DNA from 4 places in the Monashia sp. HAY1-2A genome. Region 4 is predicted to be linked to each of the others. Evidence: riboswitches for the same ligand, from Rfam matches in the RefSeq annotation. Region 4 holds a riboswitch; each other region holds the start of a gene.
What was found. Region 4 has a riboswitch for S-adenosylmethionine ahead of metX (homoserine O-acetyltransferase MetX). Riboswitches for the same ligand answer to the same signal wherever they lie in the genome.
Positions count from the first base shown of each region.

Region 1: another riboswitch for S-adenosylmethionine. It lies ahead of ACPYOM_RS01100 (bifunctional o-acetylhomoserine/o-acetylserine sulfhydrylase); the one in region 4 lies ahead of metX (homoserine O-acetyltransferase MetX).
Region 2: another riboswitch for S-adenosylmethionine. It lies ahead of ACPYOM_RS04410 (aminotransferase class V-fold PLP-dependent enzyme); the one in region 4 lies ahead of metX (homoserine O-acetyltransferase MetX).
Region 3: another riboswitch for S-adenosylmethionine. It lies ahead of ACPYOM_RS11790 (putative leader peptide); the one in region 4 lies ahead of metX (homoserine O-acetyltransferase MetX).

Region 1 is NZ_JBNDHY010000004.1:12,416-17,049, forward strand. Features, by position in the region: gene ACPYOM_RS01090 (MarR family winged helix-turn-helix transcriptional regulator) at 1-88, shown strand, start outside; gene ACPYOM_RS01095 (acyl-CoA dehydrogenase family protein) at 103-1,269, opposite strand; SAM riboswitch class IV at 1,473-1,591, shown strand; gene ACPYOM_RS01100 (bifunctional o-acetylhomoserine/o-acetylserine sulfhydrylase) at 1,647-2,993, shown strand; gene ACPYOM_RS01105 (LD-carboxypeptidase) at 3,048-4,091, shown strand; gene ACPYOM_RS01110 (Na+/H+ antiporter) at 4,114-4,634, opposite strand, start outside.
Region 2 is NZ_JBNDHY010000018.1:2,643-7,276, forward strand. Features, by position in the region: gene ACPYOM_RS04405 (FtsK/SpoIIIE family DNA translocase) at 1-1,416, opposite strand, end outside; SAM riboswitch class IV at 1,582-1,705, shown strand; gene ACPYOM_RS04410 (aminotransferase class V-fold PLP-dependent enzyme) at 1,745-3,133, shown strand; gene ACPYOM_RS04415 (endonuclease/exonuclease/phosphatase family protein) at 3,310-4,416, opposite strand; gene ACPYOM_RS04420 (ribonuclease J) at 4,423-4,634, opposite strand, start outside.
Region 3 is NZ_JBNDHY010000068.1:1,170-5,803, reverse strand. Features, by position in the region: gene ACPYOM_RS11800 (ABC transporter permease) at 1-734, shown strand, start outside; gene ACPYOM_RS11795 (MerR family transcriptional regulator) at 805-1,578, shown strand; SAM riboswitch class IV at 1,704-1,816, shown strand; gene ACPYOM_RS11790 (putative leader peptide) at 1,849-1,920, shown strand; gene ACPYOM_RS11785 (ABC transporter substrate-binding protein) at 2,270-3,292, shown strand; gene ACPYOM_RS11780 (ABC transporter ATP-binding protein) at 3,298-4,194, shown strand; gene ACPYOM_RS11775 (ABC transporter permease) at 4,194-4,634, shown strand, end outside.
Region 4 is NZ_JBNDHY010000003.1:20,511-25,144, reverse strand. Features, by position in the region: gene metX (homoserine O-acetyltransferase MetX) at 1-1,174, opposite strand, end outside; SAM riboswitch class IV at 1,192-1,306, opposite strand; gene ACPYOM_RS00830 (DUF4192 domain-containing protein) at 1,380-2,567, opposite strand; gene ACPYOM_RS00825 (YkvA family protein) at 2,669-3,418, opposite strand; gene ACPYOM_RS00820 (EcsC family protein) at 3,555-4,277, opposite strand; gene ACPYOM_RS00815 (MalY/PatB family protein) at 4,515-4,634, shown strand, end outside.

The DNA of each region.
Region 1 (4,634 bases), on a different contig from region 4:
CACGACCATCACCGAGGCGCTGCGGGGCGTCGCGGCCGACATCCACGCCTCCAGCTCGAGCACCCGCGGGAACCGGCGCCGGCACTGAGCCTCGTCGCCCGGTCAGCCCTTGAGCAGCTGGCGTGCCATGACGATGCGCTGGACCTGGTTGGTGCCCTCGTAGATCTGGGTGATCTTGGCGTCGCGCATCATCCGCTCGAGCGGGAAGTCCTGGGTGTAGCCGGCTCCCCCGAGCAGCTGCACGGCGTCGGTCGTCACCTTCATCGCGACGTCCGACGCGTAGCACTTGGCCGCTGCCCCGAAGAACGAGAGGTCCTTGTCACCGCGTTCGGACTTGGCCGCCGCGACGTAGACCATCTGGCGCGCGGCCTCGAGCTCCATCGCCATGTCGGCGAGCATGAACTGGATCCCCTGGAAGTCGGCGATGTGCTTGCCGAACTGCTTGCGGTCCTTGACGTAGGCCAGCGCGACGTCGAGCGCCCCCTGGGCGATGCCGACGGCCTGCGCGCCGATGGTGACGCGCGTGTGGTCGAGGGTGCGCAGCGCGATCTTGAGGCCGTCACCGACCTGGCCGACGACGCGGTCACCGGGGATCCGGACGTCGTCGAAGTGCAGCTCGCGGGTCGGGCTGCCCTTGATGCCGAGCTTGCGCTCCTTCTCGCCGAAGGTGAACCCCGGGTCGGACTTCTCGACGACGAAGGCCGTGACGTTGCCACCCCGGGGACCGTCGGGGTCGGTGACGGCGAGGACCGTGTAGTACTCGGACACACCGGCATTCGTGATCCACGACTTCTGGCCGTTGAGCACCCAGCCGTCGCCGTCCTGCCGGGCGCGGCACTTCATGGACGCGGTGTCCGAGCCGGCCTCGCGCTCGGAGAGCCCGTACGAGAACGTCGTCCGGCCCTGGGCCAGGGGCGGGAGGTAGCGTCCCTTGAGCTCGTCGCTTCCGTCGAGGATGAGCGGGAGTGAGCCGAGCTTGTTGACGGCGGGGATGAGCGAGGCGGACGCGTCGACGCGGGCGACCTCCTCGATGACGATGCACGTCGCGAGCGCGTCGGCCCCGACGCCGTCGTACTCCTCCGGCACGTGGGGGGCGAAGAAGTCCGAGGCCACGAGGGCGTCGTGCGCCTCCTGCGGGTAGCGGGCCTCCGCGTCGACCGCCGCCGCGAAGGGCGCGATCTTGTCCTCGGCCACGGCGCGTACGGCCTCCCGCAGCGCCTCGTGGTCCTCGCTGGTGCGGTACAGGTCGAAGTCGGCGTTCGTGCTCACGGCCCGATCCTACTCACGGGTTCGGATTAGTAGGACGTCCTCGTGATCGACGCCACGAGTACCGCGCCGCGGCGCACTTTCCGACGCGGAAGCGGCCCCGACGCCGCCAGTACCGCGCCACGGCGCGGCTTCCGCGGGAGGTGGCCGCCACCCCTCGGACACCGGCTCCCACTCCTCGGCCGCCGCTGTCTACACTGCGGGCAGGTCATGAGCGCCAGCGCCAAGCCCCGGCTCGCTGGCCGGCAACCCTCCCAACCGCGGCGGGGTGCCCCGGGTGAGGACCTGGCCCGACGTCGACAGCCGGCGCGGGCAAGCGCGGAGACCCTCTCCCCGCACCGAGCCGTCGGTGCGCCGGGCCGTCGGGACGACGACCGGTCATCGACCCGAACCAGGAAGAGCAGACAACGATGACCGAGCCGAACTGGTCCTTCGAGACCAAGCAGATCCATGCCGGACAGAGCGCCGACAGTGCGACCGGTGCGCGCGCCCTGCCGATCTACCAGACGACGAGCTACGTCTTCGACGACACCGACCACGCGGCGAACCTGTTCGGGCTCAAGGAGTTCGGCAACATCTACACGCGGATCATGAACCCGACGACGGATGTCGTGGAGCAGCGCATCGCCGCACTCGAGGGCGGTGTCGGGGCCCTCCTCGTCGCCTCGGGACAGTCGGCCACCACCCTGGCCCTGCTCAACATCGCCGAGGCCGGTGACCACATCGTCGCCTCGCCGAGCCTCTACGGCGGCACCGTCAACCTGCTGAGGTTCACCTTCCGCAAGCTCGGCATCGAGGTGAGCTTCGTCGAGGACCCCAGCTCGGTCGACGCGTGGCGTGCCGCCGTGCGACCGAACACGAAGGCGTTCTTCGGCGAGACGATCGCCAACCCGAAGGCCGAGGTGCTCGACATCGAGGCGGTTGCGGCGGTCGCGCACGAGCACGGCGTCCCCCTCGTCGTGGACAACACCATCGCGACCCCGTACGTCATCCGCCCGATCGAGTGGGGCGCCGACGTCGTCGTCCACTCCGCGACGAAGTACCTCGGCGGTCACGGCACGTCCATCGCCGGCGTCATCGTCGACGCGGGCCGGTTCGACTACGGCGCCGACCCGGAGCGGTTCCCGAACTACAACACCCCCGAGGAGAGCTACCACGGCCTCGTCTTCGCCCGCGACCTCGGCGTCGGCAGCCCGCTCGGGGCCAACCTCGCCTACATCCTCAAGGCGCGCGTGCAGCTGCTGCGGGACCTCGGGCCGGCCGCGGCACCGTTCAACGCGTTCCTCATCGCCCAGGGCCTCGAGACGCTGTCGCTGCGCATCGAGCGCCACCTCGCGAACGCCGCCAGGGTCGCTGCCTACCTGCAGGGTCACCCCCAGGTGGAGCGGGTCGTGTGGGCGTCGCTGCCGGACAGCCCCTCCCACGCCACGGCGCAGAAGTACGCGCCCCGTGGCGCGGGCGCGGTGCTCTCGTTCGAGATCGCCGGTGGTCTCGATGCCGGCAAGAGGTTCGTCGAGGCGCTGACCCTGCACAGCCACGTCGCGAACATCGGCGACGTGCGGTCCCTGGTCATCCACCCCGCCTCGACGACCCACTCGCAGGGCCCCGAGGAGGACCGCCTCGCGGCGGGTGTCACCCCGGGCCTCGTGCGCCTCGCCGTGGGCATCGAGCACATCGACGACATCCTCGCCGACCTCGAGCAGGGGTTCGCGGCCGCGAAGGCCTGAGCACCGGCGGAGAACGGGGTGTGGCGGGTCGGCACGGCTGGCAGCATGTCGGCCATGCCGATCCGCTACCCCGCTCCCCTGCGTCCCGGCGACCGGGTCGGTGTCACCTCGCCGAGCTCGGGCGTCCAGGACCGCCTGTGGGGTCGGTTCACCCATGCCGTCCGGTGCCTGCGCGACCGCGGGTTCGACGTGGTGGTGGGCGAGCTCAACCACGCACCGAGTCACGTCAGCGGGCCGCGTGAGGCACGCGCGGCCGAGCTCATGTCGATGCTCACCGACCCCACGATCAGGGCCGTGGTGCCGCCCTGGGGTGGTGAGACCGGCATCGACCTGCTCGACCTGCTCGACCTGGACGCCGTCTCGTCCGCCGAGCCGACGTGGTGCGTCGGCTTCTCCGACACCTCGACGTGGCTGACCCCCCTCACCCTCACCACCGGCCTGGCCACGATCCACGGGCAGAACCTCATGGACACCCCGTACGTCCTGCCCGACGGCATCCTGCACTGGGTCGACGTCGCGTCGGCCTCAGCCGGCGAAGAGCTGTTGCAGCGTTCCCCCGGGCGGTTCCGCTCCGGCGGCTGGGACGACTACGCCGCCGACCCGACGGTCTCGCGGATGACCCTCGACGGACGCGGTACGTGGACCCGCATCGACCCGGGGCACGAGGGTGAGTCCGCGGGCTTCTCGGGGCGGCTCGTCGGTGGCTGCGTCGAGACGATCAGCTTCCTCGCCGGCAGCACCTACGGCGACACGAGCACCTTTGCCGCACGGCACGCCCCGGAGGGCCTCGTCGTCCTGCTCGACATCGCCGAGTGGCCCTCGTACGACATCTGCCGCGCCCTTCACGCCATGCGGTTGCGCGGCTTCTTCGACGCGGCCACCGGCCTCCTCGTGTCCCGCACCAACGCCCCGGAGCCGGGCGGGTTCACCCAGCACGACGCCGTCAGCGACGCCCTCGGCATGCTCGGCGTGCCGATCCTGGCCGACGTCGAGTGCGGGCACGTCGCGCCGTTCCTCGCGCTCGTGCAGGGCGCCACGACGTCCGTCGAGCACGACCCGGCAGCCGGCACGCACACGGTCGTGCAGCGCCTCGACTGACGACGCGCGACTCCGCGGCTGGCTAGCCGACGACCTCGTCGAGGTAGCACCAGCGCCACGTCTCACCCGGCTCGATGGAGCGGATGACCGGGTGTCCGACGTCGTGGAAGTGCGCCGTCGCGTGCTTGAACTCCGAGGAGTCGCAGCAGCCGACGTGACCGCACTGGAGGCACAGGCGCAGGTGCACCCACGTCGTGCCGGCGCGGAGGCACTCCTCGCAGCCCTCGGGCGTGCGCGGCTCGGCGCACGAGTCGGTGTCCTCCAGGTGCTCGCACGGGCTCTCGAGGGTCTCCACGGGCAACATCTCGCTCTCTGCCAGTCGTTCCTGCTGGTCGTCGATGCGGTCCAGCATCGTCTCCTCGAGGTCGAGGGCCCCGAGGACGACGCGGAGCACGGTCTGGTCGGCCCGACCCTCGTCACGCAGCCGCAGCACCTCGCCGCGCTCGGCCTGCAGCATCGTCATGCGGGCACGGACGTAGCGCTCGCTCGGCGTCTCGTCGACGTCGGCGCCCCTCGGACCGAGGCGCTCCCACATCTGGTTGA
Region 2 (4,634 bases), on a different contig from region 4:
GCCGGGGATCGGGCTGAGGATCCGCACGTCGGCCGAGGCGACGGCGTACGCGATGTTCTTGCTCAGCGCGGTGACGCGCTCGACCTTGGTGCCCGAGCCGAGCTCGACCTCGTAGCGGGTCACCGTCGGACCGCGGGTGAAGCCGGTGACCGCGGCGTCGATGTCGAACTGCTCGAAGACGTTCGTCAGGGACTCGACGACGGCGTCGTTCGTCTCGCTGCGCGTCTTGTGCGGCGACCCCGGCTTGAGCATCGCCTGGTCGGGCAGGCGGTAGGTGATGTCCCCACCGAGGCTCAGCTGCTCGACGCGCGACGGCATCTCGGACATCGGCGGCGGCACGAGCTCGGCCTTGGGTCCGACCTTGCTCGTGTCGGGGGCCCCGTGGGTCTTCGGGTCCGTGGCGTCGATCACCTTCTCGCCGCTCGGTCGCGGTGCGAGGACGCCGGGCGCGGTCGGACGTTTCTCGCCCGGGCGCAGCCGCTTGGTGGGGGCGTCGTCGGCCTCCTTCTGCGCCGCCTGGCGGAAGGCCTCGTCGCCGTCGCGCTCGGACAGGTCGACGGGCTTGCGGCGGGCCCGCTTGAGCGCGGCCGCCGGGGCGTCGGCCTCCGCCCCGTCCCCGGCGTCGGCCCCGTGGGGATGCGTGCCGCGGTCGATGACGAGCGCCTTGAGCTGGCGCAGGCGGGTCGGGACCATGTTGACCGGCGTCGCCGTGATGACGAGCAGGCCGAAGACGCCGAGGAGCACGAGCAGGACCGTCGCCCCGTAGGTGGAGACGGCCGCGGCGAGCGGGCTCGAGGCGAGGAAGCCGATGATGCCCCCGGCGGCGCGCATGCCGTCGGCCCCGTCGGGCGGGTTGGGGATGCCGTCGGCGAGGTGCGACAGGCCGCACGCGGCGAACGTCAGGGTGATCGTGCCGACGACGATGCGGTTGGTCGCGGCCTCGTCCTGGGGGGCGCGCAGCATCCGCAGGCCGAGGGCCAGCAGCACGAGCGGGACGGCGTACGCGACCCGGCCGAAGGTGCCGGCGAAGACGGCGTGGACGACCTGGCCGAACGTGCCCGAGACGCCCCACCACTCGCGTGCCGCGACGACGACGGCGAGGGCGATGAGGGCGAAGCCGATGCCGTCGCGCTTGTGCTCGGGCTCGAGGTCGGCCGCGCTGTGCCCGACCCGGCGCACCGCGCCACCGGCCAGGTGCGAGACGCCCATCCACGTGTTGCGCACCGCGTTGAGGGGGAACGGCAGGCCGCCGCCCCGCGTCTTCGTCGGCCCCTTGGACTGGCCCCTGCGGGCAGCGGCCGGCTTGCGCTGTGCGGGACGGGTCGAGCGGGCCGCCGGCGGGCGCGACGACGAGCCCTTCGCGCGCGCGGCCGCGGCAGGGCTCGTTCGCTGGCTGGTGGACGGACGTGTCGCCATGGTCGCACCGTACGCCAGCGTCCCTCTCAACTCACGCGTCACACGCGCACCACGACCGATTCGCCGGACCGTTGCCGTGGGCGCGAGTCGGTGCAGTCTCAGATTCCGACACCGTGGGCCCGCTGGGTGGACACCCGGACAGGCCGGCGCCTATGGTCTTCGCCAGGTCAAGAGTGTCAGCGACAAGCCCCGGCTCGCTGGCCAGCAACCCTCCTCCGCGGTGGGGTGCTCCGGGTGACGACCAGGCCGTCCTCGGCTGGTTTCTCCTCGAGGTCGGCAAGCGCGGACCTGCACCGGGTGGGTCCCTGGACTCGCGAGGAGCACTGCCATGTCGGCCCTTCCCACCACGACGACCCTCTGCGGCGGCGGCCCCGCCCCGGTCGTCCGCACCCGAGCCCTCCGCGTCGTCGCCGAGGGCGAGGCCCTGCCGCGTGTCGTCGGCGCGGACCTGCGCGTGCCCACGACCCGGGGCGAGGTGGCCTACGCCAACCTCGACCACGCGGCGTCGACCCCCGCCCTCCAGACCGTGAAGGACGCCGTCGACCGTGCCCTCGAGACGTACTCGTCGGTGCACCGCGGTGCCGGGTTCGCCTCGCGGCTGACGAGCGCCTGGTACGAGCAGGCGCGTGAGGAGGTGGCCCGGTTCGTCGGCGCCCGCGAGGACGACCAGGTCGTCTTCACCCGCACGACCACCGACTCGTGGTCGGTGCTCGCCCACGCCCTGCCGAGCCGCGCCGTGGTCTTCGTCTTCGGCAGCGAGCACCACTCGACGCTGTTGCCCTGGGGCCGTTCGCGCACGGTGCGCCTGCCGATCCCCCAGAGCACCGACGACGCGCTCGACCTGCTCGACGAGGCCCTCGCCGAGCACCCGGGCCGGCACCGCCTCGTGGTGCTGACGGCGGCGTCCAACGTCACCGGCGAGGTGTGGCCGGTGGAGCGCTTCGCCCGTCTCGCCCACGAGCACGGCGCCCGGATCGCCGTCGACGCCGCGCAGCTGTCCGCGCACCGCCGCATCGACCTCGCGGCGTGGGACGCCGACTGGGTGGCCTTCTCCGGCCACAAGACCTACGCCCCCTTCGGTGCCGGCGTGCTCGCCGGGCGTCGTGACTGGCTCGACGCCGGCGCACCCTACCTGCCCGGCGGCGGCGCGACCCGGACGGTCACCGAGACGGCCACGGAGTGGGCCACGGGCCCGGCGCGCCACGAGGGCGGCAGCCCCAACGTCATCGGGGCCATCGCCCTCGCGGCGGCCTGTTCGACGATCGAACGCCACCGCGCCGCCATCGAGGCCCACGAAGAGGCGCTGCTCGAGCGGCTGCGCACCGGCCTCGAGGCGGTCCCGGGCGTCGAGGTGCTCTCGATCTTCGGCGACGACCACGACCGGGTCGGTGTCGTCGCCTTCACGGTGTCCGGCTTCGACCCCTCGCTCGTGTCGCAGGTGCTCTCGGTCGAGCACGGCATCGGTGTGCGCGACGGCAAGTTCTGTGCGCACCTGCTCGTCGACGAGCTGCTCGAGGACCCGTGGGGCGAGCGTCCCCAGACCGCGGTGCGCGCCAGCGTCGGGCTCGGCAGCACGGCCGAGGGCGTGGAGCGTCTCGTCTCGGCCGTGGCCGCGCTCGTGGGCGAAGGGCCGTCGCGGACGTGGACCCGGACGGCCGCCGGGTGGACGGTCGAGGGCACGGACCCCCGCGACGTCGAGGTCGAGCGCCCCTGGTGAACCGGGCCGGGTCTCTCGCCCCCTGACCCCCGTCACCCCGTAACACACCGAACAGCTGCCAGGTGGGTCCGGGAATACCAGGGACCACCTGGCAGCTGCTCGGTGTGTTTGCGATCCCGCGGCGAGACGGGCGGTCGGGCGGGGTCGGGCGGTCGGTCGGGCGGTCCGTCGGGGGGTCAGCGCTCGGTGCGCAGGGCGTAGGACGCCCAGACGGCGGCGTGGTCGGTCCGGTTGACCGCGACCTGACCCGCGTCCACGACGGCCAGTCCGCGGCTCAGCTGATGGTCCAGGTCGACGTACGGCGGGATGCGCCGCCCCTCGAACGGCCAGGTGCGCACCCAGCCTCGGCCCGCAGCCGCCTGGGCGTCGGTCAGCCCGGTCGCGAGCCGCCGGAACACCGGGTGGCCCGACGAGGCGTTGAAGTCGCCGGCGAGGACGAGCGGTCGGTCGGTCGGCTGCGCGTGCACCCACGTCGCGAGCGAGACCAGGGCCGCGTGCCAGTCGTCGGTGCGGTCGGGCAACGGCGGCGGCGGGTGCACGGCCCGAAGCCGCACGGTGCCGGCCGGCGTCGTGACGTCGACGTCCGGCTGGAGGCTGTCACCGGCCGGGCTGACGCCGTCGGCACGCTCGCTCAGGGGGTACCTCGAGAGCACGAGCGTCCCGACGACACCATCGCGCGCCCGACCGACGCGTTGCGGGAAGAATGCGCGCGCACCGGCGTCGTCGAGGTCGGTCTCGGACTCCGGCGTCGCCTCGACCAGGACGAGCACGTCGACCGAGTGCAGCCGCACGGCGTCCATCAGCTGACGCGAGTTGGCTTGTCCCTCATGGAGGTTCGCCGACATGACGGTCAGGTCGGTGTCGACCGTGGCGTGCACGCTCGAGGACCACGCCGGGGCCGCGACGACGAGCCCCACGACCGCGACCGCGACGATCGGCACCGACACGGACCAGCGACGCAGGAGGAGCGCGGCCGCCGCGAGCAGCAGGAGAGCGACGACGGCGAGGGGACCCGCCGTCTGGAGCACGACGACCGGGTAGAGCGTCGAGTCCAGCCCGCGCAGGGCCACGACGGCGAGCAGGAGCACCAGGACCGCCAGCAGCGCCCGGTCCGCGACACGCTCCCACCGCCGGCGGGACCCAGCGTCCTGCGGCGGGTCGGCGCTCTCCTCCGAGGGATCGGAGGCGGCCGTCACCGGGTCGGCGGCGACCTCCGCCGGGTCGGCGGCGACCTCCGCCGGGTCGCGGGCGACCTCCGCCGGGTCCTCGACGTGTTCGGTCACGCGGCGTCAGGCCTGCAGGACGACGGGGATGATCATCGGGCGACGGCGGATCTTGCCGCCGACCCACGAACCCACCGCACGCCGGACGATCTGCTGCAGCTGCTGGTCGTCGCGCACCCCGTTGGCGACGGCCTCCTCGATCGCGCGCTCGACCTTCGGGATGACCTGCTGGAAGATCTCGTCGTCCTCGACGAAGCCGCGCGCCGTGATCTGGGGGC
Region 3 (4,634 bases), on a different contig from region 4:
CTGTCCTGCTCAAGCGCTCGCTGCGCCACATCCTGCGCAGCCCGGACACCATCATCACCACCGCTATCACGCCCATTGCCATGCTGTTGCTCTTCGTCTATGTCTTCGGTGGCGCGATCGATGTCGGCGGCGGCAGCTACGTCGACTACCTGCTGCCCGGGATCCTGCTCATCACCGTGGCCTCCGGCATCGCCTACACCGCCTTCCGGCTCTTCACCGATGTCTCGACGGGCATCGTCGAACGCTTCCAGTCGATGCCCATCGCCCGATCGGCGCTGCTGTGGGGCCACGTGCTGACGTCGGTCGTGGCGAACCTCGTCTCGCTCGCGCTCGTCGTGCTCGTCGCGCTGGCGATGGGATTCCGCTCTGGCGCAGGGGTTCTCGCGTGGCTTGCGGTCCTCGGGATCCTGGTCCTGTTCACCCTGGCGCTGACCTGGTTGGCCGTGATTCCCGGGCTGACCGCGAAGTCGGTCGACGGGGTGAGCGGGTTCTCCTACCCGCTGATCTTCCTACCGTTCATCAGCTCGGCGTTCGTGCCCACCTCTGGCATGCCCGGTCCCGTGCGTTGGTTCGCCGAGCACCAGCCGGTCACCTCGATCGTCGACACCATCCGCGGCCTCTACGCCGGGCAGCCGGTCGGCAACGACGCCTGGATAGCCGTCGCCTGGTGCGTCGGCCTGCTGGTTGTCGCCCACACCCTCGCGAGGCGCACCTACCGCAGCAAGATCGCCTGACTCGGCGGGAGGCGACGACGGGTGGACACCGCGAAGCGCCATGACACCGCCGCGGCAGGAGAATGACGCCATGCTCACCATCAGCCAGCTCGCGTCGTACGCCGGCGTGACGGTACGCGCGGTCCGGCACTACCACGCCAAGGGGCTGCTGCCCGAGCCCGGGCGCGACCACTCCGGCTACCGGCGCTACGACGCTGCCGCCGTGGTCGAGCTTGTCAAGATCCGCACCCTGGCCGACGCCGGCGTACCTCTGTCGCGCGTGCATGAGCTGCTCACGGCACGGGACGAGGAGTTCGCGATGGCCGTCGAGGACATCGACCGCCGGCTGCGCGCCGAGATCCGCCAGCGCCGACGTCACCGGCAGCAGATCGCCAAGCTCGCGGCCGGCGAGAGCCTCACGCTGCCGCCGGAGGCCGTCGCGTACCTGGACCGGATGCGCCAGCTCGGGTTCAGGGAGCGGCTGATCGAGGTCGAGCGCGACAGCTGGATCCTGATCGCCGGCCAGATGCCGGATGCCGTGCCGGCCCTCATGGCCATCAAGCACGCCCAGATCGAACACGACGGGCTGCGTCGGCTGTATCTCGACATCGGAGACCTCGCCGACTGCGGGCCGGACGACCCGCGGCTGCCCGCGCTCGCAGACCGGGTCGCCGCCTTCATCGAGGCCGCGGCAGCCGAGGCCGTGGGCATCGAGGACGAACATCCCGTCAGCGAGGACCTGGTCGCCCTGTTGGACGCGGCGTTCGTCGAGTCCTTCCCGTGCGCGAACCACCTGCTGGAGCTCCTCGAGGAGCGCGGCTGGACGGGCTGGACCAACATCCGGCGCATGCACCCCGCGGTCTGACCCCCCCGCGGCATCGTCCGTCGACACCCGTCTTGCCGCGACCAGCGGGGATGCGTGTCTCGGCATGAGAGACCTTTTCCTATGGAACTGGTAGGTCTTGGCGTTGTCCCGCTACTGTCAGGACAGGTCACGAGATCCAGTGCCAAGCCCCGGCTCGCTGGACGGCAACCCTTCCTCGCGATGGGGTGCCCCGGGTGATGACACGGCGGCCGCCGACCGGTGGTCGCAAGCGCGAGGCTTTCTGCCTCACGTCTCTTCCGAGGACGACTCATGAACCACATGCTCACCGGCCGACGCCACGTCGACCTGCGGCGCGTGAGCAGCTCCCTCTGTCCCGCCTGAGCAAGTCCCCCGAAACGCGGCTGCGCGACGCCACGAGGATGTCCTGCTGCCCGCCATCGCCGCATCGCGTCTTCGCGCAGCGACTCGCGGACATGCCTGAACGACGTCGATCCGCGGCCGCCCGCGGACGCGCCTACAGGCTTTCCGCAGCCGGCCTGCTGACCACCTGCAGCTGACGCGGAACGCCCGCCTGCTCCCCGAGTCCCGGTACGGCACTCGCCTCGGCATGCCCTCCCGGCGCGCGGATCATCACGGCTGCCCTTCTGACCCAGCCGCCGGGACCAGCCCTGCCTCCGCCTGACCCGCCGACGCCACTTGCCCGTCCATTCCCGCAGAAAGAAGCACCGACATGAAGAAGTTCCCCACACGGATCCTCGCCCTTCCTGCCGTGACCCTCCTCGTTGCCGGACTGGCCTCGGCCTGCTCCTCCGCCTCCGGGGCCGAGCAGAAGGAGTCGGGCCCCGTCACGCTGCGCTACCAGGGATGGGCCAACTCCGTCACCCTCCCCGAGCTCGCCGAGGACCTCGGCTACTTCAAGGTCGTCAAGCTCAACTGGGTGGGCAACACCATCAGCGGTCCCCAGGACATCCAGTCCGCGGCGACGAACCAGACCGACTACGGCGGCGCCTTCGCCGGCGCGGTCGTCAAGCTGATCACGGCCGGCGCACCGGTCAAGGCCGTCATCAACTACTACGGCGAGGACGCGAAGACTTTCAACGGCTTCTACGTCAGGGCCGACAGCCCCATCCGGACGGCACGGGACCTCATCGGCAAGAAGATCGCCGTCAACACGCTCGGCGCGCACAGCGAGGCCGTCATCAACACCTGGCTGCAGAAGAACGGCCTCACACCCGACGAGATCAAGCAGGTACAGCTCGTCGTCGTGCCACCGAACGACACCGAGCAGGCCCTGCGTCGGGGTCAGGTCGACGTCGGGACGCTCGGTGGTGTCCTGCAGGACCACGCCGTCGCAGCGGGCGGACTGCGCCGCCTGTTCAGCGACTACGAGCTCTTCGGCGCCTTCAACGGCGGCCAGTACGTCCTACGCGACGAGTTCATCAAGGACCACCCGGACGCCGCCAAGGACTTCGTCACCGGCGTCGCCAAGGCGATCGAGTGGGAGCGCACCACCCCGCGTGAGCAGGTCATCGCCCGGTTCACCAAGATCATCGAGCAGCGCGGCCGCCACGAGAACACCGACAACCTCAAGTACTGGAAGAGCGTCGCGGTGACCGACCGCGGCATCATCTCCGACACCGACTTCACCCGCTGGGGCAGCTGGCTGCAGGAGAAGGGCTTCCTCAGCGGCAAGAAGCTCGACCCCGCCAGCTACTACACGAACGAGCTCAACGGGCTCGCGAAGGCTGGGTGAGCTCGGTGAGCACCCAACAACACCAGGGAAACCCGCCCACTCCCCGCATCTGCCTGCGGGGCGTCACCAAGGACTTCCAGGTCCGCCCAACCAAGGACACCCCGTCCGGCCGCGTGCTCCGTGCACTGGAGGACATCACTCTCGACGTGTCGGCGGGCGAGCTGCTCACCCTCGTGGGCCCGAGCGGGTCGGGCAAGACAACGCTCCTCGACATTCTCGGCGGGCTGAGCGAACCCACCGCGGGCGAGGTCCTCGTCGACGGCAGGCCCGTCGCCGGGCCGGGCCTGGATCGGGGCATCGTGTTCCAGCAGTACGCGCTCTTCCCGTGGCGCACCGCGCTCGGCAACGTCGCCTTCGGGTTGGAGGGGCCACAGTTCCGCCGGCAGGGGCTCGGCAAGAAGGAGCGCCTGGATCGCGCGCGCGAGTACCTCGCCCTCGTGGGTCTCGGCGGGTTCGAGGAGCGGTACCCGCACGAGCTGTCCGGCGGCATGAAGCAACGGGTCGCCATCGCACGCAGCCTCGCCTACGAGCCCGGGATCCTGCTCATGGACGAGCCGTTCGCGGCGCTGGACGCCCAGACCCGTGAGCAGCTCCAGGACGAGCTGTTGCGGATCTGGGGTGCCACGGGAACGACGGCCGTGTTCATCACGCACGGCATCGAGGAGGCGGTCTACCTCGGCCAGCGGGTCGCGGTGCTCAGCTCGCGGCCGGGTCGGCTCAAGGCGGTCGTCGACGTCGACCTCGGCGACCGCACCCTGGGCGCCGAGCGCGACCTGCGCTCCGCGCCTGAGTTCGTCGCCTACCGGCACCGCCTCTGGGAGCTGCTGCACGACGAGGTGGCCAGCGCCCAGCGAGCCGGCCACCAGAAGATCCAGCCCGACGGCACCGAGAGGGCAGCCTGATGACCACGACCCACACCATCGACTCCCTCCCCGCCACCGACGCCATCGACGCTGCCCCGCCCCCCGAGGGCCCCGGCGCCCTGAACCCGGACGGCGAACCGGCTCGCGGCGACGGCGCGAGCGCGGCCGCGCCCCGCCCCGGGGGATACAGGCGTCGGCTCTCGAGGATCCTGCGCGCCGCCAAGGTGGCCCTATGGCGGTCCGCGGCGATCGTCGTGTTCCTGCTCGCGTGGGAGCTCGTGCCACAGTTCCTCCTCGGTGAGGACACCCGCGTGTTCCTCCCGCCGCTGCACGACGTGCTCCGAGCCCTGCTCGACGCCATCTCGAGTGGGGAGCTGTGGGACCACCTGTCGGCCAGCCTGACCCGGTCGGTCACGGGCTTCAGCATCGCCGTCACGGCCGGCATCGCCCTGGGCCTCGCGCTCGCGTGGTACCGCAAA
Region 4 (4,634 bases):
AGCCGTCGTGTCCGTAGGCGGAGGTGATCGACACGCGCGTCGAGACGGGGAGAGCCGCATGCAGCTCGTCCGACAGCCGCGGGGGGTACAGCCGGTCGGTGTCGACGGACACCACGGTGCAGTCGGCCGTGACGCGGGCCAGCGCCGCCTCGATGCCGCCGCGGTCGCGGCCGACGTCGTGGGAGTTCATCGCCTCGGTGAGCACGACGTAGGAGTTCGCGTCGAAACGGCGAGCGAGCTTGCCGGCGTGGTGGTCCAGGTAGGACTCGACGGCGAAACGCCCTCTGCCGGCGGCGCGTTCGCTGAGGCTGAACGGGTCCTCGCCGAGCTGGGCCTGACGGCCGAACCGGTCGTCGAGCTCGGTCTCGGTGCGGTAGGTCACGTGCGCGATGCGCCGGGCGAGGCCCAGGCCGGTGTCGGGACGCTGGTCCGTGTCGTAGTAGTCGCCGCCGGCGTAGTGGGGGTCGCTGCGGATGGCGAGCAGCTGCGGCTGGCACCAGGCGATCTGCTCGGCCGTGGCGTAGGGCGTGGAGGCGAGCACGACACAGCGGTCGACGTCGTCGGGGTGGCTGACGGCCCACTCGAGGGCGCGCATGCCGCCCATCGAACCTCCGACGACCGCGGCAAGCCGCGTGATGCCGAGCTCGGTCAGCAGCGCCCGCTCGGCGGCGACCTGGTCGCGCACGGTCACGTACGGGAAGCGGCTGCCCCAGGGGCGCCCGTCGGGGGCGGGGCTCGCCGGCCCGGTCGAGCCCTGGCAGCCGCCGAGGACGTTGGCGGCGACGACGAACCAGTCCTCGGGGTCCACGGCCTGCCCGGGGCCGATGAGGCTGTTCCACCAGCCGGGCGACGGGTGGCCCTCGCCCGCCTCACCGACGACGTGGCTGTCGCCGGTGAGGGCGTGCTCGACGAGGACGACGTTGTCGCGGGCCTCGTTGAGCCGGCCCCACGTCTCGTAGGCGATCCGGACCTCGGGAAGGACGCCCCCGCGCTCGAGCTCGAGGTCACCGACGTCGACGAACTGCCGCCTGCCGACGGGGTCCCCCTCGCGCCAGACGCCGTCGCCGCGTCGGTCGGCCGAGACGTCGGGACGAACGGGCTGCGAGCCGTCGACACCCTGCTGGCGTCGGGCCGGACGGCGCGTGACCTGGCCGGACCGGTGGGTCACAGTCATTCTGGCTGCTCCTCGGGTGTGCGCGCTTGCCGCAGTCCCGTGCCGGTGCGGCCTGGTCCTCACCCGGGGCACCCCACCGCGAAGGAGGGTTGCCGGCCAGCGAGCCGGGGCTTGGCGCTGGCGCTCATGACCTGCCACCACCATACGCGACCGCGTCTCGAGGCGTGGCCCTCGGGTCCACGGGCTGGACGGCCTGGAGGGCAGGTCAGGCGCAGCTGCGGGGACGCAGGCCCCGGTCGAGGGACTGCCGCACGAGCTGTGCCAGCCGGTACCGCGGGTCGACCTCGAGGGCACGGTCCACGGCGACGGAGGCGTGGGCGCCGTCGCCGAGCCACCAGGCGTACGCGGCCACCACCGCCAGGACCGGTGCCGCACACGCGGCGGGGGTCGCCCGGCACAGCTCTTCGAGGCGCGCCAGGCGCACTCGCTCGGTCACCGCGCGGTTCCACCCGCCGCTCCCCTCCAGCATCTCGTCGATGTCCTCCTCGATGTCCTCGTCGATGTCCTGCTCGATGTCCTCCTCGATCTCCCCGTCCACGACCTCCCTCACGTCCCGCAGCATGCTCTCGTGGGAGGACGTGTCGGCCTCGAGTGCGCGGCGCAACCGGCTGACGAGGTCGCGCGGGCAGGCCTCCAGGGAGAGGGTCCCGGGGCACAGCCACGCGACGAGCAGGTCGCGCAGGCGGACGTCGACGAGCGGGCCGAGCAGCGCGGCCAGCGTCGTCGGCGTCGGCTCGGTGCCGAGCCCGCGGCGCACGAGGCGGACCCACGCCCCCAGTGCCTCGTCGACGAGGGCAGCGCGCGCCCGGCGGTCGGCAACGCCGGTGCCGACATCCGAGGGGGCGTACCGCTCGGCCCACGCCTCGACCGCGGCGAGCCGGTCGTCGTGACGCGGGTCCTGCGTCGGCAGGGGCTCGACGAGCGCTGCGAGCTGCTGGCGCGTGCCCAGCACGACGGTGCCCAGGGCGACGTACTCGGCGACGGCCGGGACGTCGGCCACGTCCGGCAGGGCTCGCCCGGGCGGTGGGCAGCAGGCGCAGTCGAGCCCGAACCAGCGGCCCTCGCGCACGACGAGCCGGTCGCCCACCGGGACGAGCTCAGCCTCGAGCGCGTCGCCCAGGGCGGTGAGCAACGGTGCGGGATCCTCGTCGGCGGCGCCGCCGGCGAACCCGACGAGGACGACGCGGCTCGGCCGCTCGCGCACCAGGGCGGGCAGGACCTGCGCAGCCGCCGCGGCGGCGTCGGGTGGGGCGACGAGGTCCAGCCGGGCCACGAGCCCGAGGCGCCGGCCGTGGAAGCAGGCCACGACGACACTGCGCTCGGGCCTGAAACCGAGGTGGTAGGGCAGGACCGTCAGCAGGTCGGCCGGTCCGGACAGGGAGATCTTCGGCATGCCCGAAGGCTGCCCCCGGCCGGCGCGGAGCGGCACTCCCCCGCCGGCCGCCTGTGGACCGCGCCGCCAAGCGCGGAGGGGGTGTGGACGACGGTGCTGCGTCAGCGCTCGAGGCGCTTGCGGACCGACTCGAGCACGTAGTCGGTGGCCGCCTGGCGGACCCCCTCGGGCAGGCGTACCCCCTCGGAGCGACCCGGTCCGGTCGAGCGCGGGCCGGCCGCCGGGCGCTGCGCTCCGAGGCCACCTGCGGTCGGTGTCCCCGAGGCGCCTGTCGAGCCGGTCAGCCGCCCGACGACACGGCCCGGTGCGGCAGCCCCGGTCACGTCACGGTCGCGGCGTCGACCGTCGGCGACCTGGCCGGCCCAGAGCCGGGCCTGCGCGTCGGCAGGCGTCCCCAGCGCGGTCCCCACGCGGTCGTCCGGTGCGGTCGGGGACGCCGACGCGTGCCCGGGCTGCTCGGTGCGGGTCCGCGGCGTCCGCTGGGCAGCACCCGGGCGTGACGTCCCGGGCCGGTGCAGCCCCTGGCCGATCTCCCAGGCGATGAAGCGGTCGGTCTCCTCGAGGAAGGCCTTGACGACCCAGGTGAGCACCACGGCGTCGTCGGCCACCCCGATGACCGGCAGGATGGCCTCCGGCACGAGGTCCAGCGGTGACGCCACGTAGGCGACCGCCGCCGCGACGAGCGCGAGCCTGCCCAGCGACGTGCCGGCGTACGTGCGGTCGAGCGTGGCCCGCACGAGCCGCGGCACCGCCTGCACGCGCTCGCCGAGCCGGGGCGCGCCCGGGCGGGTCGAGGCGCGCACGACGGACGCGACGGTCGCGGCGAGCTTGAGCCGAGAGGCGGTCTTCATGCCCGCCCCAACGAGCGGCCGGGCAGATGGATTCCCGGGGCCGACGTCGCGTGCGCGGGGACGCCGGCGACGCGTCCGCCGGGATGGAGGACGCGTGCGCGGCCTCGGCCGGGCGTCGGGGCCGTCATCGGTGAGGTCACCGACCGAACGTCGCCACGGGCGGGAACTCCTTGGCGGCCTGCTGGCCGATCCGGCCGAGCATGTACACGTCGACACCGGCGCCGAGGACGCCACCGACGACGGGCACGGCGCGCCCGAGACGGGCGAAGGTGCCCTGACCGATGCGTCCGAGGAGGCGGAAGCCGACGGCCTTGTTGACGACCATGAGCGTCGGCGGGGGCAGACGATCGAGCGCGAGCATGGACAGCCGGCCCCCCGCCGCGTGGAGGCCGGCCTTCTTCAGCAGGTCGTCGCGGTCGGCGCCGACGAGGGTCAGCAGGATCGCCGAGCGGATCTCGGGCTGGTCGATGTCGTACCCGCGGACCTTCGCGGTCGCGGCGGTCAGGCGCGTGCCGAGCAGGTAGAACTCGAGGAGGTTGGCGGGCAGCGAGACCGGCATCGTGAAGAAGCCGCCGAGGCCCGTGACGAACCCACCTGCGGCGCCGAGCTGCCGGTGGTCGCGAGCGATGATCCGCAGGGCCTGCTCGGCGTCGCCGTGGGCGTCGCGCAGGGCCTTCGCGGCCACCTCGTGGGCGGAGTCGAACGGGCCCTTGCCGTCGATGCCGACGTCGAGGAGCCGCTCGACGAACCGCGTCGCAGCGCCCGTCAGGCCGCTCTCCGCGGGCAGGGCGGCACGGGCGAGCGCGCCGCCGTCCGCCCCTTCGCCCACCTGCTCGGCCCCTGCGTCCGAGGTCTGCACTGCCCCGCCCCTGTCCCATCCGAACAAGCCCACCGGCCCTCACTCCTCGCACGACGTCGCGTCTGCGGCCGCACCCGGCGACCCCTCCCCCGCCACCGTATGACGACTCGGCGCCGCGGTGCGCGCCAACGCCGCGGCGATCTGCCACGCCCCCGGACGGACGGCGCACGGTCGGTGGACGGCCCCGGACGGACGCGTGGACGCAGCAGCGTGGGCGGCGTCTCGTAGGGTCGACCCATGTCCGGACCGATCCTCGGCGCGTCGCTCGACGACCTGCGCCGCGACCGCACGAGCGTCAAGTGGCGGCGGTACGGGCCCGAGGTCCTGCCGTTGTGGATCGCGGAGATGGACGCCCTG